One region of the Nonomuraea sp. NPDC049504 genome, then DNA from elsewhere that is predicted to be linked to it. Evidence: riboswitches for the same ligand, from Rfam matches in the RefSeq annotation. Region 1 holds a riboswitch; each other region holds the start of a gene.
What was found. A riboswitch is a leader RNA that binds a small molecule or an ion and turns the genes downstream of it on or off. The one in region 1 is predicted to bind cyclic di-AMP.
Positions count from the first base shown of each region.

Region 2: it holds a riboswitch for cyclic di-AMP, as region 1 does, so the genes downstream of both, AB0K28_RS35615 (GH25 family lysozyme) here and AB0K28_RS16875 (GH25 family lysozyme) in region 1, are expected to answer to the same signal.
Region 3: it holds a riboswitch for cyclic di-AMP, as region 1 does, so the genes downstream of both, AB0K28_RS16130 (hypothetical protein) here and AB0K28_RS16875 (GH25 family lysozyme) in region 1, are expected to answer to the same signal.
Region 4: it holds a riboswitch for cyclic di-AMP, as region 1 does, so the genes downstream of both, AB0K28_RS08410 (CHAP domain-containing protein) here and AB0K28_RS16875 (GH25 family lysozyme) in region 1, are expected to answer to the same signal.

Region 1 covers NZ_JBFAPT010000008.1:40-4,232, forward strand. Annotated here, with positions in the region: gene AB0K28_RS16870 (MFS transporter) at 82-1,635, shown strand; gene AB0K28_RS16875 (GH25 family lysozyme) at 1,907-2,560, opposite strand; cyclic di-AMP (ydaO/yuaA leader) riboswitch at 2,645-2,791, opposite strand; cyclic di-AMP (ydaO/yuaA leader) riboswitch at 3,324-3,470, shown strand; gene AB0K28_RS16880 (CHAP domain-containing protein) at 3,484-4,116, shown strand.
Region 2 covers NZ_JBFAPT010000022.1:172,014-176,967, forward strand. Annotated here, with positions in the region: gene AB0K28_RS35605 (HAMP domain-containing sensor histidine kinase) at 1-483, opposite strand, end outside; gene AB0K28_RS35610 (SDR family oxidoreductase) at 635-1,378, shown strand; gene AB0K28_RS35615 (GH25 family lysozyme) at 1,392-2,120, opposite strand; cyclic di-AMP (ydaO/yuaA leader) riboswitch at 2,133-2,274, opposite strand; gene mqo (malate dehydrogenase (quinone)) at 2,465-3,907, opposite strand; gene AB0K28_RS35625 (hypothetical protein) at 4,087-4,389, shown strand; gene AB0K28_RS35630 (GNAT family protein) at 4,486-4,954, shown strand, end outside.
Region 3 covers NZ_JBFAPT010000007.1:182,023-186,976, reverse strand. Annotated here, with positions in the region: gene AB0K28_RS16150 (DUF4032 domain-containing protein) at 1-579, shown strand, start outside; gene AB0K28_RS16145 (NAD(P)-dependent oxidoreductase) at 599-1,204, opposite strand; gene AB0K28_RS16140 (helix-turn-helix domain-containing protein) at 1,259-1,615, shown strand; gene AB0K28_RS16135 (alpha/beta hydrolase) at 1,649-2,494, opposite strand; partial or broken gene AB0K28_RS16130 (hypothetical protein) at 2,659-3,084, opposite strand; cyclic di-AMP (ydaO/yuaA leader) riboswitch at 3,330-3,470, opposite strand; gene AB0K28_RS16125 (DUF5302 domain-containing protein) at 3,638-3,838, opposite strand; gene AB0K28_RS16120 (MDR family MFS transporter) at 3,887-4,954, opposite strand, start outside.
Region 4 covers NZ_JBFAPT010000003.1:419,451-424,404, reverse strand. Annotated here, with positions in the region: gene AB0K28_RS08420 (aldo/keto reductase) at 1-207, shown strand, start outside; gene AB0K28_RS08415 (Gfo/Idh/MocA family oxidoreductase) at 290-1,243, shown strand; cyclic di-AMP (ydaO/yuaA leader) riboswitch at 1,361-1,497, shown strand; gene AB0K28_RS08410 (CHAP domain-containing protein) at 1,510-2,208, shown strand; gene AB0K28_RS08405 (ABC transporter ATP-binding protein) at 2,271-2,915, opposite strand; gene AB0K28_RS08400 (hypothetical protein) at 2,951-3,499, shown strand; gene AB0K28_RS08395 (YciI family protein) at 3,598-4,038, shown strand; gene AB0K28_RS08390 (RNA polymerase sigma factor) at 4,081-4,954, shown strand, end outside.

The DNA of each region.
Region 1 (4,193 bases):
CAAATCCATTCGACTACAGTGCGACATCATGGACATTAACTCACACAACGCCCTCTCAGAACCCGCCGAAGGAGGACGCACATGTCGTCCGCAGAAACAGCCCCTGGGGCGCACACCGGCGCCAGAACCTGGCTCGGGCTGGTCGTGCTGGTCCTGCCCGCCATGTTGCTGTTCATGATGCTGACCGTTTTGTTCCTGGCCATCCCCCAACTGGCCGCGGACCTGAAACCGAGCAGCACCCAAACGTTGTGGATCATCGACATCTACGGCTTCCTCATGGCCGGGCTCCTGGTCACCATGGGCACCCTGGGCGACCGCATCGGTCACCGCCGGCTGCTGATCGCGGGCGCGGCCGTCTTCGCCGTCGTGTCAGTGATCGCGGCCAACACCTCCGACCCCGCCATGATGATCGTCTGGAGGGCGCTGCTGGGCATCGCCGCGGCCACCCAGATGCCCGCCACCCTGGGACTCATCTTCTCCACGTTCGCCAACCCCCGGCAGCGCGGCATCGCCGTCGGCATCTGGTCGGGCGGGATCTCCGTCGGCACCGGTCTCGGCCCGGTGATCGGCGGGGCGCTGCTGGAGGCGTTTTCGTGGCGCGCGGCCTTCCTCATCGCGGTGCCCATCATGGCGATCGTCGTGATCGGCGCGCCGCTGCTGCTGCCCAACCCCCGTAACCCGGCCGCCGGCCGCCTGGACCTGTTCAGCGTGCTGCTGTCGCTGGCGACCCTGCTGCCGATCGTCTACGGCGTCAAGGAGCTGGCCAGGCCGGACTCGCTGATGCCCGCGCTGGCCGGCATCGCGGCCGGGCTGGCCTTCGGCGCGTGGTTCGTGCTGCGGCAGCTGCGCCTGCCCGAGCCGCTGCTGGACGTGCGGCTATTCGCCAACCGTACGGCCGGTGGCGCGCTGGGCGTCTTCCTGCTGGCGGCCACCGCGCTCGGCGGCATCTATCTGCTGTTCACTCAGTACCTGCAGCTCGTCGAGGGGCTCTCCCCGCTGACGGCCGGGCTGTGGGTGCTGCCTGCCGCCGCCCTGCTGGTGGTCGTCTCCACCCTCTCACCCGTCCTGGTACGGCGCGTCCGCCCCGGATACCTCATCGCGGCCGGGCTTGCCGTGCAGGTGATCGGCTACCTGATGCTCACCCAGGTCAACGCCGCCGGCGGGCTCCCGCTGCTGGTCGCGGGCTTCATCGTGCTGTATCCCGCCGTCGCGCCGTCCATGGCCCTGACCACGAACCTGGTCGTCGGCTCGGTGCCGCCGCAGAAGGCAGGGGCGGCGTCCGGGCTGGCCACCACGTGCAGCGACCTGGGTATCTCGCTCGGCATTGCGATCATCGGCAGCATCGGCGCCGCCGTCTACCGCGCCCAGGCCGCCACCACCCTCCCCGCCGCCCTGCCGTCCGAGGCCGCCGCGGCAGGCCGCGAGAGCCTGGACGGCGCGGTCTCGGCCGCGCAGAGTCTGCCGGCCGACCTCGGCACGGCGCTGCTCGCCCCGGCTCGCGAGGCCTTCACCAGCGGGCTCAACACCGCCGCCGTCATCGCCGCGGCCATCGCCGCCGGCGCGGCGATCCTGGCGATCACCAAGCTCCGCCACATCCCCGCGACCGGCCCCGCCGCCGAGGCCGAGCAGTCCTGACGCATCCAGCCGCGAAAGAAGACCACCGTTGACCACGGACCCGAACACATCCTCACCGCCTACAGCACCGAGGAACTCCTCCGAAGGCGCAGCGTCAAGTGGCGGGAGTTCCCGCCGGACGTCCTGCCCATGCGCATCGCGGAGATGGACCCCCGCTCGTCGAGCCCATCTCCTCAGCACTGATCACCGCCATCGGCCGCGGCAATACCGGTTACGCGCTCGTCGGCCGGCTCCCCGAGGCGCTTGAGATCCTCTCCGAGGATCTACGTCCCTACACGGCGGGACGGCCGAGGCCCCGCAGCTGCTCAGGAGTGAGTGCGGAGACGTTCTGGTCGACGGGGGAGTCGGTGTACTGGTGGATGGTCCAGGACTTCCAGTCGGCGGGCGGAGCGAGCTGGCCCTTGGGCTTGCTGTAGTGAGCGACCCAGAGGGGGTAGTCGGCCAGGCCCTTGCCGTAGGTGTTGGCGAAGTTCCAGCCGCTGTACAGCATCGGGGTGACCCCGGTCTTGGTCTTCACGTGGGACAGCCAGGCCTTGGCCCAGGCGTTGACCTCGGCGACGGACCTGCCGTCGGTGGTCTCCAGGTCCAGGACCAGCAGATCGCCGGCCTTGGCGGGCTGGGAGTTGACCATGGCCAGGAAGTACTCGGCCTCAGCGATGGGGTCGTTGCCGGGGTGGCCGTAGTGGTAGGCCCCGCGCACGATTCCCTTCTTGCCTAGCTCGCTCCAGTGTCGGGCGAACGAGGCGTCGCGGAAACTCGTGCCCTCGGTGGCCTTGATGATGCCGAACTGTGCCGGGCTGGCGTTCCAGTCGTAGTCGGACTCGTACCGCGAGACGTCCACGCCGTAAGTAAACGACCTGGCTTCGTGCTGAGCGCTGTGGGTCGCGTCGTGGCCCGTGGTCTCGGCGAACGCCGTCCCCGTCACGCCGGTGATGGCTGCGGTTCCGGCCAGGACGGCTCCTGCTACGGCAATGCTGAAGCGCTTGTAGTCGAGCTTGATGGTGTTGACTCCTTGCTTCCATGCCGCCTACCGGGTTAGCTGACGGGTTCGGGACTGGAAGTGCCCTACGGACGCCGCCTGGTTGGCGTCCGATTCACCCCAAAGAACGATGGGTCCCCGGCTCCGCAGTGTCTGCGGACTCGGCGGCCGAGCGCCCTCGCACGAGAGTGCTGGAGATGGCGCACGGTCCGGTCAAGAAAGGCGGCGTCAGGCGAAAGGCTCATCCATAGGACGCCGCGCTGCCTAAAGGTACATATTTACCCAAAGAGAGTGCAAGTGGAGCAAAGTGGACGTCCACGAGTCGGGGCTCTTTCGGGCGAGAACTGCCGTGCCAGCAGGGGTTTCCGGTTTGGGTAAAGCCTCACGCCCGTCGCTGCTTGTCCTGTTCGGCGTAGCTCGTGAAGGCGAAACTCCGGTCGGCTGTGTGACTCCAGGGCACTGTGTGGCAGACGATACAAACGATTCGGCAACGCTCTCTCATCGATCGTGAGTAGGTAAAGGATTTTATCGGGATCGCCTGCAGGGCAGGGTATTCCGTCGCCTTCTCCCGAGGCTCGCTTGCATCTTTCTATGCGTTTCGCTTACCTTCGAGGACTCACGGCGTATCGCCTGGCAGCGTTGCCTGTCGCGGAACGTCTCTGTATTGCCGAGACCGCCTCTCACCAGCATGAACGTCGTGACTGCGGGTGTGATGCGGCCGCCGAATTCGCGATCTCGCGGAGCCGGGGACCCACATGTTCCTGGGGTGAATCGGCGCGCTCCGCAGGAGCGTTCCGTAGGGCACTTCCACGCCCGAACCCGTCAGCTAACCCGGTAGGCGGCATGGAAGCAAGGAGCAATTTCCACTCATGCGTAAGAACGTCTTCGCCCATGCCCTGAAGCCCGCGACCCTTGGCGGGTTGGCCGCCGCGGCCAGTGTGGCTACAGGCGCGATGCTCGCCGGCACGCCAGCCTTCGCCGCCGACCACCAAGCCCAGAAGCCTGCGACGCAGGCGTCCGCGCAGTCGGTGCTGAAGATCGCTGAGTCGCAGATCGGCGTGGCAGAGAACGCCGCGGGTGGCGGAACGCCGTTCCACAGCTGGTACATGTCCTCCCAGCGGGCGAAGGAGACCATCGCCCGTGACGGCGGCAGCGTGCAGGCCTACGCCAACGCGCCGTGGTGCGCCATGTTCGTCTCCTGGGTGGGCGAGAAGGCGGGTGCCCGTTCGACCGTGGGCTGGGATGCGTACACCGTCACCTGGGCCAAGTGGTTCCAGGCCAACAAGAAGTGGGGCACGCTCGCCAAGCCCGGCGCCGTCGTCTTCTACGACTGGAACGGCAAGAGCACTACGGGCATCGACCACATGGGCCTGGTCAAGCAGGACAACGGCAACGGGACGATCACCACGGTCGAGGGCAACACCGGCAACGGCAAGGTCGAGCAGCGGATCCGGCCCAAGTCGCAGGTGGTGGGCTACGGGTACCCCGAGTACAAGGCCTGACCTGTAAGCAGGCCGACAGAGAGCTCCTTGCCAGTGCGATGGTCAAGGGAACACGGGTGGTGCAGGACGACTTCCTG
Region 2 (4,954 bases), on a different contig from region 1:
GAGGACGGTCGGGTCCAGGCGGAGCCGCACGTCGCCGACACCGGCCGACGCCGACTCCACCAGGGCGGTCAGGTTCACGTCGGTCAGTTCGCGGTCGTCGAGACCGGCTTCGAGCCTGGACAGCAGGAGCAGGTCGGTGGTGACGTTTTCCAGCCGGTCCAGGTCGTCGCTGACGTGGTCGAGCAGGTCGGTCACGTCGATGTCGTCCGGGTGCCGCCGCGCCGCCTCCACCTGGACGCGCAGCGCGGCCAGCGGCGTACGGACCTCGTGGGAGGCGTCGGCGGTGAAGCGCCGCACCGCATTGGCCCGTTCGTGCAGCTCGTCGGCGCGCGGGATGCGCACGGGCATGCCCATCAGCTCGTCCTGCTCGCGCCCGCAGGCGTCGAGGCAGGGCTGGTTGGCCGCCACGATCGTCATGTCCCCTGCCATGACCAGGCACGGGTTCGGGACGGCCGCGAGCAGGGCGGCGTGGTCGTGTCTCATCGGGTTCCTCCCCAGGCGCTGAGCGAGCCTGTCACCAGCTAGGACAGCGCAGCCCTCCGGTCTGTGACCGAAAGGGGGCGGCTTTACCGACCCGAGGGCTTAGGGGGAGACGGCGGGGGGAGGATGCGGTGGATCGAGGGGGAGGCGTGTCATGAAGGTCGTGGTGGTCGGCGGGACCGGCCTGATCGGATCGAAGCTGGTGACCAGGCTGTCGCGCGACGGCCACGAGGCGGTGGCGGCCTCGCCGCGCACCGGGGTGAACACGCTCACCGGCGAGGGTCTCGCCGAAGCGCTGGAGGGGGCGCAGGTGGTGGTCGACGTGTCGAACGCGCCGTCGTTCGAACCGGCCGCCGTCCTGGAGTTCTTCGAGACCTCCACCGGCAACCTGCTGGCCGCCGAGTCTGAGGCGGGGGTCGGGCACCATGTCGCGTTGTCCATCGTGGGCACCGAACGCATGCCGGATAACGGATATTTCCGGGCGAAGGTCGCGCAGGAGCGGCTGATCGAGAAGTCGGGGATCCCGTACTCGCTGGTGCACGCGACCCAGTTCTTCGAGTTCGTGAAGGGCATCGCGGACGAGGCCGCCGACGGGGGAGTGGTGCGCATCGCGCCGGTGCTGTTCCAGCCGATCGCCGGGGACGACGTGGCGGCGGCGCTGTGCGAGGTCGCGGAGGGTACGCCGCTCAACGGCCGGCTGGAGGTCGCCGGGCCGGAACGGGTCAGGATGGACGAGTTCGTCCGGCAGGCGCTGGCGGGGCTCGGTGACCCCCGTGAGGTGGTCACCGACCCGCACGCGCGTTACTTCGGGAGCGAGCTCGGCGAGCACTCGCTCGTGCCGCTGGGGGAGGCGCGGCTCGGCGAGGCTCGCTACGGCGACTGGGCCGCCGCCCGGTAGCACGCCCGAGACGTCAGACGGACTGGCGGCCCAGGGCGCGGAGCTGGTCGGGCGTCAGAGCCGAGACGTTCTGGTCGATGGGGACGTCCGTGTACTGGTGGATCGCCCACGACTTCCAGTCGGCCGGCGGCGTGATCGCGCCCTTGGCCCGGCTGTAGTGGGCGACCCAGAGCGGGTACTGCGCCAGGCCGTGGCCGTAGGTGTCGGCGAAGTTCCAGCCGCTGTAGAAGAGCGGCTTGGTGCCGGTCTGGTTCTCCACGTACGACAGCCACGCCTTGGCCCAGGTGTTGACCTCGGCGACGGACTTGCCGTCGGTCGTCTCCAGGTCGAGGACCAGCAGGTCACCGGCCTTGGCGGGCTGGGCGTTCACCGCGGCCAGGAAGTGGTTGGCGTCGGCGATGGGGTCGTCGGCGGGGTGGCCGTAGTGGTAGGCGCCGCGCACGATGCCCTTCTCGCCGAGCTCCCGCCAGTGCCTGGCGAAGGAGGAGTCGACGAAGTCGGTCCCCTCGGTGGCCTTGATGATGCCGAACTGCGCCGAGCTGGAGCTCCAGTCGTACAGCGGCTCGTAGTGGGAGATGTCCAGGCCGTAGGTCAGGGCGGAGCTGTGCTGGGCCGCCTCGTGCGGGGCGACCTGGTCGGTGGTGGAGGCGTGTGCGGTGCCGGTGACGGCGGTGACGGCGGCGAGTACGGCTCCGCCGAGCGCCAGTCCGAGGCGCTTGCGGTTCTCGGCAAGCTTGGCCATGCGGATGTTGACTCCTTGCTTCCATGCCGCCTACCGGGTTAGCTGACGGGTTCGGGACTGGAAGTGCCCTACGGACGCGCATGAGCGGGCGTCCGATTCACCCCGGAAAGTGGGTCCCCGGTTCCGCGGGACGCGGATTCGGCGGCCGTACGCCGGAGGCGGCGTACGGTCCGGTCAAAGATGCGAGGTCACGCGCTGCGGTGGTCCCTCGACCCGCAAAAAGTACATAATTCGCAAAAGTATCTGCAAGTACTCCAAAGGGACTTTCACTCCGCTGGCCTGGTAAGCGGTTCGAAATCCCCGTGTACGTCGCGGATTCGGAAATGGGTAAAGTTTTCCGGCACTCACTCCAGACGGAGCGTGCTGGCCGTCCTCGAGAGGGTCTCCGGCGGCGGCGCGGCGCCGTACGACGGCACGAGCTCGCGCAACGCCGGCCGCCAGCCGTCCACCCGGCCGGGGAAGGCACGTCCGAGCACGTCCAGCATGATCGCCACGGACGCCGACGCCCCGGGTGAGGCCCCGAGCAGGGCGGCGAGCCCGCCGTGGGCCGACGTCACCACCTCGGTGCCGAACCCGGCGATCGACCCGCGCCCGTTCACCGGCTTGACCACCTGCACCCGCTGGCCCGCGGTGATCGGCTCCCAGTCCTCCGCCCGCGCCTCGGGGACGAACCTGCGCAGCGCCCGCAGCCGGTCGCCGCGCGTCTGCACGAGCTGCTCGACCAGGTAGCGCAGCAGGGCCGGCTCGGCGCGGGCGGCGCCGAGCAGCGTCATGACGTTGCCGGGCGTGACGGATCCCGGCAGGTCGGTGAGCCTGCCGCGTTTGAGGAAGCGCGGCGAGAACGCGGCGAAGGGCCCGAACATCAGGTACGTCCGCCCGTCCACGACCCGGGTGTCGAGATGCGGCACCGACAGGGCGGGCGCGCCCGGCTCGGCGTGGCTGTAGACCTTGGCGCGGTGCCCGGCCACCAGTTCGGCCCGGTCCGTACGCAGGAACCGCCCGCTGATCGGAAACCCCCCGTACGCCCGCGTCTCCGCCACCCCGGCGCTCTGCAGCAGCGGCAGCGTACCCCCGCCCGCCCCCAGGAACACGAACGACCCGCGCACCCCGTAGTCGCGGGCACCCGCCAGGTCGCACACGCGCAACCGCCACGACCTGCGGTCACGGGAGAGCCCGCGCACCTCGTGCCCGGTCCGCACCTCGACGCCGTCACGTTCGAGCGCGGCGAACAGCCGCCGGGTCAGCACGCCGTAGTCGACGTCGGTGCCGCCGCGAGAACGGCACAGCGCCACCTGCTCACCGGCGGGCCGACCGGCGAACATGAGCGGCAGCAGCTCCGCCATCACCGCCCGGTCGCGGATGAATTCGAGCCCTTCGAACAGCGGATGATCGCGCAGCGCCGCATGCCGCAGCCGCAGGTGCTCGACCCCGGCCGCGCCCCGGGCGAAGGAGAGGTGTGGCACCGGCCGGATGAACCCCGCAGGATCGCCCAGCGTGCCCTCCTCGACCAGGCTCGCCCACAGCTGCCGGGAGAGCTGGAACTGCTCGTTGATCGCGATGGCCCCGCCCACGTCGATCGAGCCGTCGCCGGTGAGCGGTGTGTAGTTGAACTCGCACAGTCCCGCGTGCCCGGTGCCGGCGTTGTTCCAGGCCGACGAGCTCTCCAGGCCGGGGCCGTCGAGCCGCTCCAGGACGAGCACCGACCAGTCCGGCTGCACGCGGCGCAGCAGCACGCCCAGGGTGGCGCTCATGATGCCACCGCCGACCAGGACCACGTCGTAGCCCATCCCGGCTCACCTCCAACTCATATGACATGTTCGCTACTTGTATAACAGCGGCCGCGCGGCGTGCGGGATCCGGAGTAGCGTGGATCTTCCAGCGCCCGTACGGCACAGGAGGTGATCACGATGCACCCGGTCTAGCGACGGCCCCATCCGGGGGCGTCACGGAGCCGAGAGGTGACCGTATGAGCAAGACCGACAAGACCCGTCCCTGGTGGGTGAAGATGGCCGAGGCGCCGATGGTGCACTGCCGGCCCGTTCACGACCACCGCGACGGCGTCTGCACCCTTCCCGGCCGCGTCGACCGCGAGAGCGCGTCGCTCAACCGGCGCATGAGCGGCTGCTACTGGCAGGCCACCGACACGTTCCTGTTCGGTGAAGGCGCCCTCAGCGGAGGCCGGGAGTGGACCGGCTACTGCCGTGAGGCGCGCCGCCGCGAGCGGCGTGCGGCCCGGCGCGAGCTGCGCGACCACCGCGCTGACGACTGAGCCGGCGACTGACAGCGCCCCGGGAGGCGTCCGCCTCCCGGCGCATCAATGGGACACTCCACGCATTACCGGTTGAACCATCGTGGAGGTGGGCGTATGTACGCGAAGTCCCTGGGAGTGAACGGCGCCGAGCTGCGCCCCCTGGAGCCCTGGCGGGCGGAGGAGTTCCTGGCCCACATCGACAGGGGGCGAGAGTTCATCGGGCGCTTCGTGGGGCTGGCCGACGTGGTGACCGACCTGCCGTCGAGCCGCGCGTTCCTGCAGCGCTACGCCGACGCGACCGCCGCCGACACCGCGCGGATCCACGGCATCTGGCTGGACGGCACGCTGTCCGGCGGAGTCATGCTGCGCACGATGAACGTCGAGCAGGGCGAGGCCGAGGTGGGCTGCTGGCTGGAGCCCGCGGCGGCCGGCAAGGGGCTGGTGACCAGGGCGGCCGGGATCCTCATCGACTGGGCCGTGGACGAGCGCGGCATCCACCGCGTGGAGTGGGTCGTCGCCTCGGGCAACGCGGCCAGCATCGCCGTGGCCAGGCGGCTCGGGATGACCAAGGAGGGCGTGCTGA
Region 3 (4,954 bases), on a different contig from region 1:
CCCATGGAGACCGCCGAGGACATCGTGGCCCGCTACCACCGCCTCTGGAACGAGATCAACGAGAGCGAGATCATCGAGGAGGTCGACTGGCACCGCGTGGAGCAGCGCATCAGGCGGCTCAACCTGCTGGGCTTCGACGTCGCCGAGATGATGGTGCGGCGCAAGGTCGGCACAGGCCGGCTCATCGTGCGTCCCAAGGTCGTGGACGCCGGGCACCACCAGCGGCGGCTGCTCAGGCTGACCGGCCTCGACGTCGAGGAGAACCAGGCCAGGCGGCTGCTCAACGACCTCGACGGCTTCCGGGTGGCCAAGGGCCTGCGCCACGAGGACGAGGCCATCGTGGCGCACCGGTGGCTGGCCGAGGTGTTCCAGCCGACGGTCGAGGCGATCCCGGCCGAGCTGCGCGGCAAGCTGGAGCCCGCGCAGCTCTTCCACGAGATCCTCGACCACCGGTGGTACCTGTCGGAGCAGGCCGGCGCCGATGTCGGGCTGGCCAAGGCGGTGGATTCGTACGTGGACAACATCCTCGTGCACAAGCCCGACGAGCGGGCGCTGCTACCGAAGGACGCTGATCAGTGAGCCCGATCAGTAGGCCCGATCAGTAGGCCACGCAGATGCGCTTGCGCACGTTGGCGTTCTTCTCCAGCTCGTCGGCGATCGCGACCGCGTAGTCCTCTGCGCTGATGAAGCTGCGGCCCTGCTCGTCGCTGAGCAGGGTGTCGCCGCCCACCCTGAACACGCCGGTGCGCTCCCCCGGCGCGATCTCCGCCGCCGGGGAGACGAACGTCCAGTCGAGGTCGTCGACCTCGCGGTAGAAGCGCAGCAGGGCCCGCCCGGCCAGCGCCTCCTTCTTGTAGAGCTCGGGGAACTCGGGCGTGTCCACGAGGTCCTGACCGGGGGCCACCTGGAGGCTGCCGGCGCCGCCGACCACGATCAGCCGGCGCACCCCTGCCGCGCGCAGGCCGTCGATGAGCGCCGTGTTGGCCTCGATGAACGGCGGCTCGGGCTCGGTGCCGTCGCGCGGCGGGGCGATGGCGGAGACGACGGCGTCGTGGCCGGGGGCCAGGGTGGCGGTGTCGCGGACGTCGCCCTTGACGGGGCCGCCGCTGCGGCTGACGCCGGTCACCTCGTGGCCGCGGTCACGGAGCTCGGCGGCGATGCGCTGCCCGACCATGCCGGTCGCGCCAAAGACAAGGATCTTCATACGGCCAAGAGTATCCATCGGGTACTGGTTACTTCATCGTGCTATAAGTACCTCATGGATACTGGCGACGTCTTCGATCCCGACTGCCCGACCCGGGTGGTCCTCGACCGGATCGGCGACAAGTGGTCGGCCCTCGTGCTGCTCTGCCTCATCGGGGGGCCGATGCGGTTCACCCAGCTCAGGGCGCGGATCGGCGGGGTCACACCCAAGGTGCTGACCCAGACGTTGCGGGCGATGGAGCAGGACGGGCTGCTGACGCGCGAGGTGTTCGCGGAGGTGCCGCCGCGGGTCGAGTACACGCTGACCGGCCTCGGGCGCTCGCTGCACGGGCCGATCTCGGTGGTGGCCGAGTGGGCGGAGGACAACGTCCACGAGATCATGCGCTGCCGCGAGAAGCACGCGCGGCTCTGATCGGCCCCAGCGGGCCGACCAGAGCCGGAGGGTTCAGGACGCGGTCAGCTTGGTGATCTCGGCGACGATGTCGGGCCACAGCGCCTTCGGCAGGTCATGCCCCATCCCCGGATACGTCACCAGCCGCGCCCCCGGCACCGCCTCCGCCGTCGCCCGGCCGCCGGCCGCCGGGATCAGCGGGTCGGCCTCGCCGTGGATCACCAGCGTGGAGGCGCGGACGCCGGCCAGCGCCTGCGTACGGTCGCCCGACGCCCTGATCGCCGCGAACTGCCGGGCCGTGCCCGCCGGATCGAAGCAGCGGTCGTAGGCCAGGCCGGCCCGTTCCCTGATGGCCTCCTCGTCCAGCTCGTAGCCCGGTGAGCCGATCGTCGACCAGGTCACCACCGACTGGTCGAGCACGCCGGCGCGGTCGGCCGGCGGCGGCGTCATGAGCGCGGTCATCGCCTCGGGGGTGGGCGGGGCGACGTCGGGTCCCGGCGTGGACATGATGGAGGTCAGGGTCAGCACCCGCTCGGGGTGCTCGATGGCCAATGTCTGGGCGATCATGCCGCCCATCGAGGCGCCCACGACGTGCGCGGACGGCCAGCCGATGGCGTCCATGAACGCGGCGGTGTCGGCGGCCATGTCCGTCAGCGAATACGGCGCGGGCGCCCCCGGCTGGGGGACGCCCGCGTCGTGGATGTGCGTGGACAGTCCCGCGTCGCGGTTGTCGAACCGTACGACGTGGTGTCCCTGCTCCGCGAGGAGCCGGCAGAACCCTTCGTCCCACTGGATGAGCTGGGCGCCGAGCCCCATGATCAGGAGGAGCGGCCGCCCTGTGGGTGCGCCGAAGCTGTCATAGGCGATCTCAATGCCGTTTGCGGCTACACGGGTCGTCACGCAGGCCAGAATGTCATTCTGGTACACGTGGCGTAAAGCCGTCAGCGGGCGGCCGGTACGGCGATGCCACCGGCCTGGGAGTCCTGCTCCTGGTCGGCGGGCGGGGGCGCCGGGTTCCTGTCACGCCTGGACCAGGCGCCGGTCGAGAACGGGACCGGGTGGTTCTTCTTGCCCACGCCGTCGCCCCACTTGGTGATGACGTACTCGACCTCGATGTGGCCCTGGCCGCCGACGCCGTCCACACCGAGCGTGCTGGAGTTGAACCTGCCGCCGGTCAGCTCGGCGAACGTCTTGGCGTCGAGATCGAGCATGATGCCGCGGTTGGAGGGCTCGCCCGGCCCGCGGTCACCGACGAAGAAGGGCGCCTTCTTGCCCTTGTAGACCACGTAACCCTCGGTCATCAGCGGCCAGCTCGGGCTGGCCGCCAGACCCTTCTGCATGGGCTTGCCGCTGGCCGGCAGCCCGGTGTCACCGGCCCGGCCGGAGGCGTCGTCCCAGAAGTACGAGGCCGTGGTCGAGCCCTTGAGCAGGATCTTCCTGTCTTTGTCGGGGGTGTCGGCGTGCGCGGCCGTACTGGCGCAGGTCAGCATGCCGACGCAGCAGGCGGTCAGCGTGGCGAGGGAACGCAGGCTGAAACGAGCAGACATGAAGCAGCAAACCCTTCACGAGGGGACGGGGGAGTTGCGCTCGGGCGCGAGGGGATGGGGGCGCGGCGGGGCGGGGGACCCCGCGGCGCTACGCGGAGCGCAAATGACGAGCCTGGGGAAGGGGGCCGCTCAGCGGGCGGCCGTCAAAGAGCGGTCTGGGGGTACGACGCGCTGGAACATGTAATACGTGATCCTCTCCATCACGCCTACCGGGTTAGCTGACGGGTTCGGGCGGTGGAGTTGCCCTACCGGCCGCGCGGGCCGGATTCACCCCGAATGCGGGTGGTTCCCCGGTTCCCGAATGGTTCGGGATTCGGCGCCAGCCGGTCGTCCGTCTTGGGTAAGGACTAGGTCACCGGCTGGTAATGGCGAACACTCTAACGACGGGATCGGACACCCGCAAACGTTTCACCACGAATCGGACAAAGATCTACCTTCAGCGGGAATGCATACAAAAAGGGGGCACGGCATGCCGTGCCCCCTGAGGATTCAGTCCTCAGCCGCCGCTCTTGCGCCTGAACGATCTCTTATTGGCAGCCGGACCGTGCGCCCCGTGAATCTTCGATGGGTCGACGCCCCTGCCACCCGCGCCCGAGCCCGCCTGCTGGCTGCGCTTGCGCTCCAGCGCTTCGCGGAACTTGCGCTTCATCTCGTCCTCGGGAGTTTCGCTGACTTCCGGCTCCGGTGTATCCGCCATGAGGACCTCCATGGTGTTGGGGACACTCAAAGCTTCGCACGCCCCCGCTCATGACGCGAAACCGGCCTCCACCGTGTCTTCAGGCCGCCGCGGCGGCCGGTCCGCCGGCTCTGCCGGGTCCGCGAGCCGCCTGTCGGGCAGCGCCACCAGCGCGACCAGGGCGATCACCGCGCCCGCCACCCCGAGCGACGGCACGACCAGCGCGGCTGCGGAGGCGTGCGCGGCTGCGGCACCCGCCCCGGGTACGCTCGCGGCGAACTCCGCCGTGTAGAGCGTGCCGCCGACGGCCAGCGCCACCGAGCCGCCGATCTGCCGGAAGAAGGCCAGGTTCGCCGAGGCGACGCCGAGGTGGCGCGGCTCCACCGACTGCTGCGCGGCCACCGTCAGCCCGGACAGCATCGGCCCCATGCCGAGCCCCAGCGGCAGCATCCACAGCGCGACCGCGAGGCCGGGGCTGTCCACCGCCAGGTTGAGGCAGAGCAGCGCGCCCGCGACCAGCAGGAACGGCGAGACGAGCAGCCACGGCTTGTACCGCCCGGTCCGCGACATCAGCGCGCCCATGAGCACGCTGCCGGCGACCATGCCCAGCGTCAGCGGGTAGATCCGCAGCCCCGACTCGGTGGCGGCCACGCCCAGCGCCTCCTGGAAGTAGCGGGGCAGGAAGACGACACCCGCGTACATGCAGAAGGCCGTGACGAACGAGGTGAGGTTGACCAGCGTGTACGACCGGTTGGCGAACAGCTCCATCGGCATGATCGGGCTGGCCGCGCGCCGCTCGACCGCCACGAAGACGGCCAGCAGCACCAGCGCCAGCAGGATCGGCCCCGCCACGGCCACGTCGGTCCAGGTGTGACCGTCGAGCCCCTTCTCGGTCAGGCCGAGCAGCAGGGACGTGACGGCCACGGTGAATACCGCGATGCCGGCGTAGTCGGGCCTGCCGCCGCCGGTGCCGGGCCGGCGCGGCAGCCGCAGCACGATGATCGCGATCAGCACGAGGCCGATCGGCACGTTCACGTAGAACGCCCAGCGCCAGCTCGCGTGGTCGGTGAACAGCCCGCCCAGGAACGGCCCCGCCAGGAACGACAGCCCCATCACGCCCCCGAGCGCCCCCTGCAC
Region 4 (4,954 bases), on a different contig from region 1:
GACAAGCACTGCAAGACGCCGGCGCAGATCGTGCTGCGCTGGCACCTGCAGCTCGGGAACGTGGTGATCCCGAAGTCGGTGACGCCGGCGCGGATCGCCGAGAACATCGACGTCTTCGACTTCATCCTGGACGCCGAGGACCTGGCGGCCATCGGGGCGCTCAGCCGGGGGCAGCGGCTCGGGCCCGACCCCGACTCGTTCGAGTGACGGATGTGACAAAACGACATTCCTGATATTTCCGGCACCACCGACATAAGCCCATATTTGCCTTCCGTATACGATCGCCGGCGTGCGAGATTTCACTTGGGGAATAGCCGCCACCGGCGGCATCGCCCGTACCGTGGGTGCGGCGATCGTGGCGGAGCCCGGCATGCGGGTGGCCGCCGTGGGAAGCAGGAATCTGGCCAGGGCGCAGACCCTGGCGTCGGATTTGGGCGCCGAGTCGGCGTACGGGTCCTATGAGGAGCTGTGCGCCGACCCGGCGGTGGACGCGATCTACGTCGCCACCCCGCACGCCCAGCACCTGCAGGTCGCCGCCGCCGCCATCGCGGCGGGCAAGGCGGTGCTGTGCGAGAAGCCGCTGGCCGCGACCGTGGACGACGCGGAGAAGATGGTGCGGCTGGCCCGTGAGGCCGGGGTCTTCCTGATGGAGGCCATGTGGATGCGGTTCAACCCGCTCATCAGGCGCATCAAGGAAGATCCCCGCTTCGGGGAGATCCGGTCGGTCCAGGCGAGCTTCGGCTTCGCCCATCCGTACGACCCGGCGCACCGCCTGTGGGCTCCGGAGCTGGGCGGCGGCGCGCTGCTCGACCTCGGGATCTACCCGTTCGGGCTGGCCCAGCTCATCCTGGGCATGCCCACCGGCCTGCACGTCACCGGCTCCCTGGCCCCGAACGGCGTTGACGCGGAGGCGGCCGGCGTCTTGCGTTACCCCGGCGGGCGGCACGCTCTCGTGGCCACCTCATTGCTCGGGAATTACCCGAACGGGGCCAGTGTTGTAGGTACGCAGATGCGGGCGGACATCCAGGCACCGTTCTGGGCACCGCAGCGGATCGTCCTCTCCGGGCCGGCGATGGAGCCGGAAGAGCACGTGCTCGACCCGGCCGACAACGGTTACGCCGGAGAGCTCCGCGAAGTCCGCGCCGCCGCGGCCGAAGGCAGGACCGAATCCTCGATCATGCCGCTTGACGAATCCCTTGCCATGATGGGGCTTCTGGCCGAGGCGCGCAGTCAGCTCGGCTGACTTTACTTTTATGGATTTGTAATCCTCTTGCCTCATGTATTACCTTATGGGACATCTTGAGGCATACGTCCGGTTTGTCCGGCTATGTCAGACCATCGCACGACACATCACAGGATCGTCCTGTGACCGCTGAATCCGCCACGCGCGGAACCGGGGACCCATGTCCTTTGGGGTGAATCGGCACTTCGGTGCCGTAGGGCAGCTTCCACGCCCGAACCCGTCAGCTAACCCGGTAAGCGGCATGGAAGCAAGGAGTAACCCCCTCGATGGCCAAGCATCGTCTTACCGCTGTCTCGAAGAGCACCATCGCCCGCGCCGTCCTCGGCGCCGGCGTCCTGGCCTCGGCCTTCGGCGTCCCCGCCGCGGCCCACGCCGACACCTCCACCGCCGTCGCCGCGGCCACCGCCGCGAAGCACCCGGCCACCGCGCTCGCCGCCCACAAGGCGGCCGAGCGTGACGAAACCAAGATCACCGCCACCGCCGACCAGGTCCTGGCCGTCGCCAGGGCGCAGGTGGGCGTCTCCGAGAACGCCAGCGGCGGCGGGACCAAGTTCCAGCAGTGGTACGCCAACTCCCAGCGTGCCGCCGAAACCGTCGCCCGTGACGGCGGCAGCCGCGCCGCCTACCTGAACGCCGCCTGGTGCTCGATGTTCGTCTCCTGGGTCGGCGAGCAGACCGGCGCCCGCCCGCAGGTCGGCTGGGACGCCTGGACCGTCGCCCACGCCAAGTGGTTCGCCGCCAACCAGCGCTTCGGCCACGAGGCCAAGCCGGGTGCCGTGGTGTTCTTCTCCTGGAAGGGCGGCAAGTCCCTGAGCGACATCCAGCACGTGGGCTTCGTCGTCAAGGACAACCACGACGGCACCATCTCCACCATCGAAGGCAACACCGGCAACGGCAAGGTCGAAGAGCGGGTCCGGCCGAAGTCGCAGGTCGTCGGCTACGGCTACCCCGAGTACGCCGGCTGACCTTCCCTCACGTCCCTCTTCCTGACAGCGGAACGCGCGCCCCTTCCCGGGGCGCGCGTTCGTCATGTCAGGAGATCGGCGTACGGCCCCGGGATCTGGCTGAGCCGGTCGTGGGTGCCGCACTGCACGATCCGGCCTTCGCCGAGGACGACGATCAGGTCCGCCATCCGCACGGTGGGGAAGCGGTGGGTGATCAGCAACGTGACGGCTCCCGGATGGCCCTTGGCCGCCTCGGCGTAGCGCGCGAAGACCGCGCTCTCGGCCGGTGCGTCCAGCGCGGCGGTCGGCTCGTCCAGCACCAGCAGCAACGGCTCCGTCCGCATCGACCCGCGAGCCAGGGCCAGCCGCTGCCACTGCCCGCCGGAGAGCCGTACACCGTGCTCGAACGTCTCCCCCAGCTCGGTCTCCAGTCCCTGAGGCAGCCCGGCGACCACCTGGCCGGCGTCGGCTCGTTCCAGCGCCCCCGCCACGGCCGCGGGGTCGCGCAGCTTGGGGAGATCCCCCACGCCGACCGTCTCGCCGGCCGTGAGCTCGAAGCGGACGTGATCCTGGAAGACCGCGCCGACCCTGGCCTGCCACGCGTCCTGCGCGAGGTCTCCGAGCGGACGGCCGTCCACCAGGATCGTGCCACGCGACGGCCGATGCAGCCCGCACAGCAGCTTCACCAGCGTCCCGGGACGGTAACCCGGTTCCGCCCAGCCGGTCAATTGCGGAAAGTTGTAAGGCGCCTTACCATTTGGCGATGATCCACGGTGAGCGGCCGTCGTACGACGAGATGGTGTCGATGCTGGGGGTGCCCTTCGCGGTCGAGGACGCCCGCGCCCGCTGGGGCAGGCTCGTGGAGGAGGCCAAGGACGGCAGGACCATCATGATCACCCGCGAGCGCTGGGAGTGGGCGGCCCTCGTGCCGCTCTCCAGGGTGGGCGGGGTGCTCACCGGCCTGCCGCTCGTGGGGCTGTCGACCGCGCGGTCCAAGCTGGGCGACCTCGTACGCCAGGTCGCCGACCCGTACGGCGAGCCCGTGCTGCTCGGCCGGCACCGCAAGCCGGTCGCCGGGCTGGTGGGCGCGCACGTCCTGCTCGGCAAGGACGCCCAGCAGGACCGCTCGGCCACCGCCGACGCCCTGCTGGTCGGCGGCCACACGATCACGCTGGCCCACGACCCGGCCGAGGGCCTCGTCCTGGCCGTCGCCCGTGACAGGGAGGGCAAAGAGGTCTCCGCCGGCGCCGGCCGCAACGCCCGCGAAGCCCTCCACGCCCTCACCACCCCACTGACCTGGCCGCAGACCTGACGTCCGGCGCCGCGAAGAAAAGTCGCGGGGCGTGTCGATCCGGGACGCAGCCGCTCGACGCGTTGCCGAGAACGTTCGAAGAGACCCGAGGAGAACCGATGAAATTCATGATCGTGGGCAAGGCGAGCGCCGAGACCGAGGCGGGGGCGGTGCCCAGCCAGGAACTCGTGGACGGCATGCGCGCCTACAACGAGTCCCTGACCAAGGCGGGCGTGCTGCTGGCGGCCGAGGGCCTCTATCCCAGCTCGCACGGCGCCCAGATCTCCTACAGCGACGGCAAGGCGACCGTCATTGACGGGCCGTTCACCGAGGCCAAGGAGCTGATCGCGGGCTTCTGGCTGATCCAGGTCAAGTCGCGCGAGGAGGCCGTCGAATGGGCGCTGCGCGTGCCGGTGCCGCCGGGCAACGACGGGGTCGGCCTGGAGGTGTGGCAGGTGTTCGACGGCTCCGACACGCCCGAGGGGACGATGTCGCCGGAACAGCAGGCATACGACGAGGCCCTGCGCGAGCGCCTGCTGGGAGACGAGCCTCGCCCTTGATCCGGGTTGCGCGGCCGTGGGGCTGACTGGTCTCATGGGCCGGTGGCGGGTTCTGACGTCCAGCGGACGATCGAGGCGGTCTGGCGGATCGAGGCGGCGCGGCTCATCGCCGGGCTCGCCGGGCTCGTCCGCGACGTCGGGCTGGCCGAGGAGCTGGCTCAGGACGCCCTGGTGGCGGCGCTTGAGCAGTGGCCGGAGTCGGGGGTGCCGCGCAACCCGGGCGCGTGGCTGATGACGGTGTCCAAGCGCCGCGCCATCGACCTCATCCGCAGGAACGAACGCCTCCAGCGCAACCTCGCCGAGCTGGGCCGTCGCATCGACCTCACCGAGGAGGCGCCGGAGCCGGACGAGATCGAGGACGACCTGCTGCGGCTGGTGTTCACGGCCTGCCATCCGGCGCTGTCGATGGAGGCGCGGGTGGCGCTGACGCTGCGCGTGCTCGGCGGCCTGACCACCGATGAGATCGCGCGGGCGTTCCTGGTGCCGGAGCCGACGGCGGCGCAGCGCATCGTCCGCGCCAAGCGCACGCTCGCCGCGAAGAAGATCCCGTTCGAGGTGCCGCAGGGGGCGGAGCTGGCGGCGCGGCTGTCGTCCGTGCTGGAGGTCGTCTACCTCATCTTCAACGAGGGGTACTCGGCGACGGCGGGCGACGACTGGATGCGGCCCGCCCTGTGCGACGACGCGCTCCGCCTCGGCCGTGTCCTCGCCGGGCTCATGCCCTCGGAGGCCGAGGTGCACGGGCTGGTGGCGCTGATGGAGATCCAGGCGTCCCGGTCGGCGGCCAGGGTGGGGCCGTCCGGCGAGCCGGTCCTGCTGCTGGAGCAGGATCGCGGCCGCTGGGACCGCCTGCTCATCCGCCGCGGCCTGGCCGCACTCGGACGCGCCGAGGCGCTGTCCGGCTCACCGGGGTCGTACA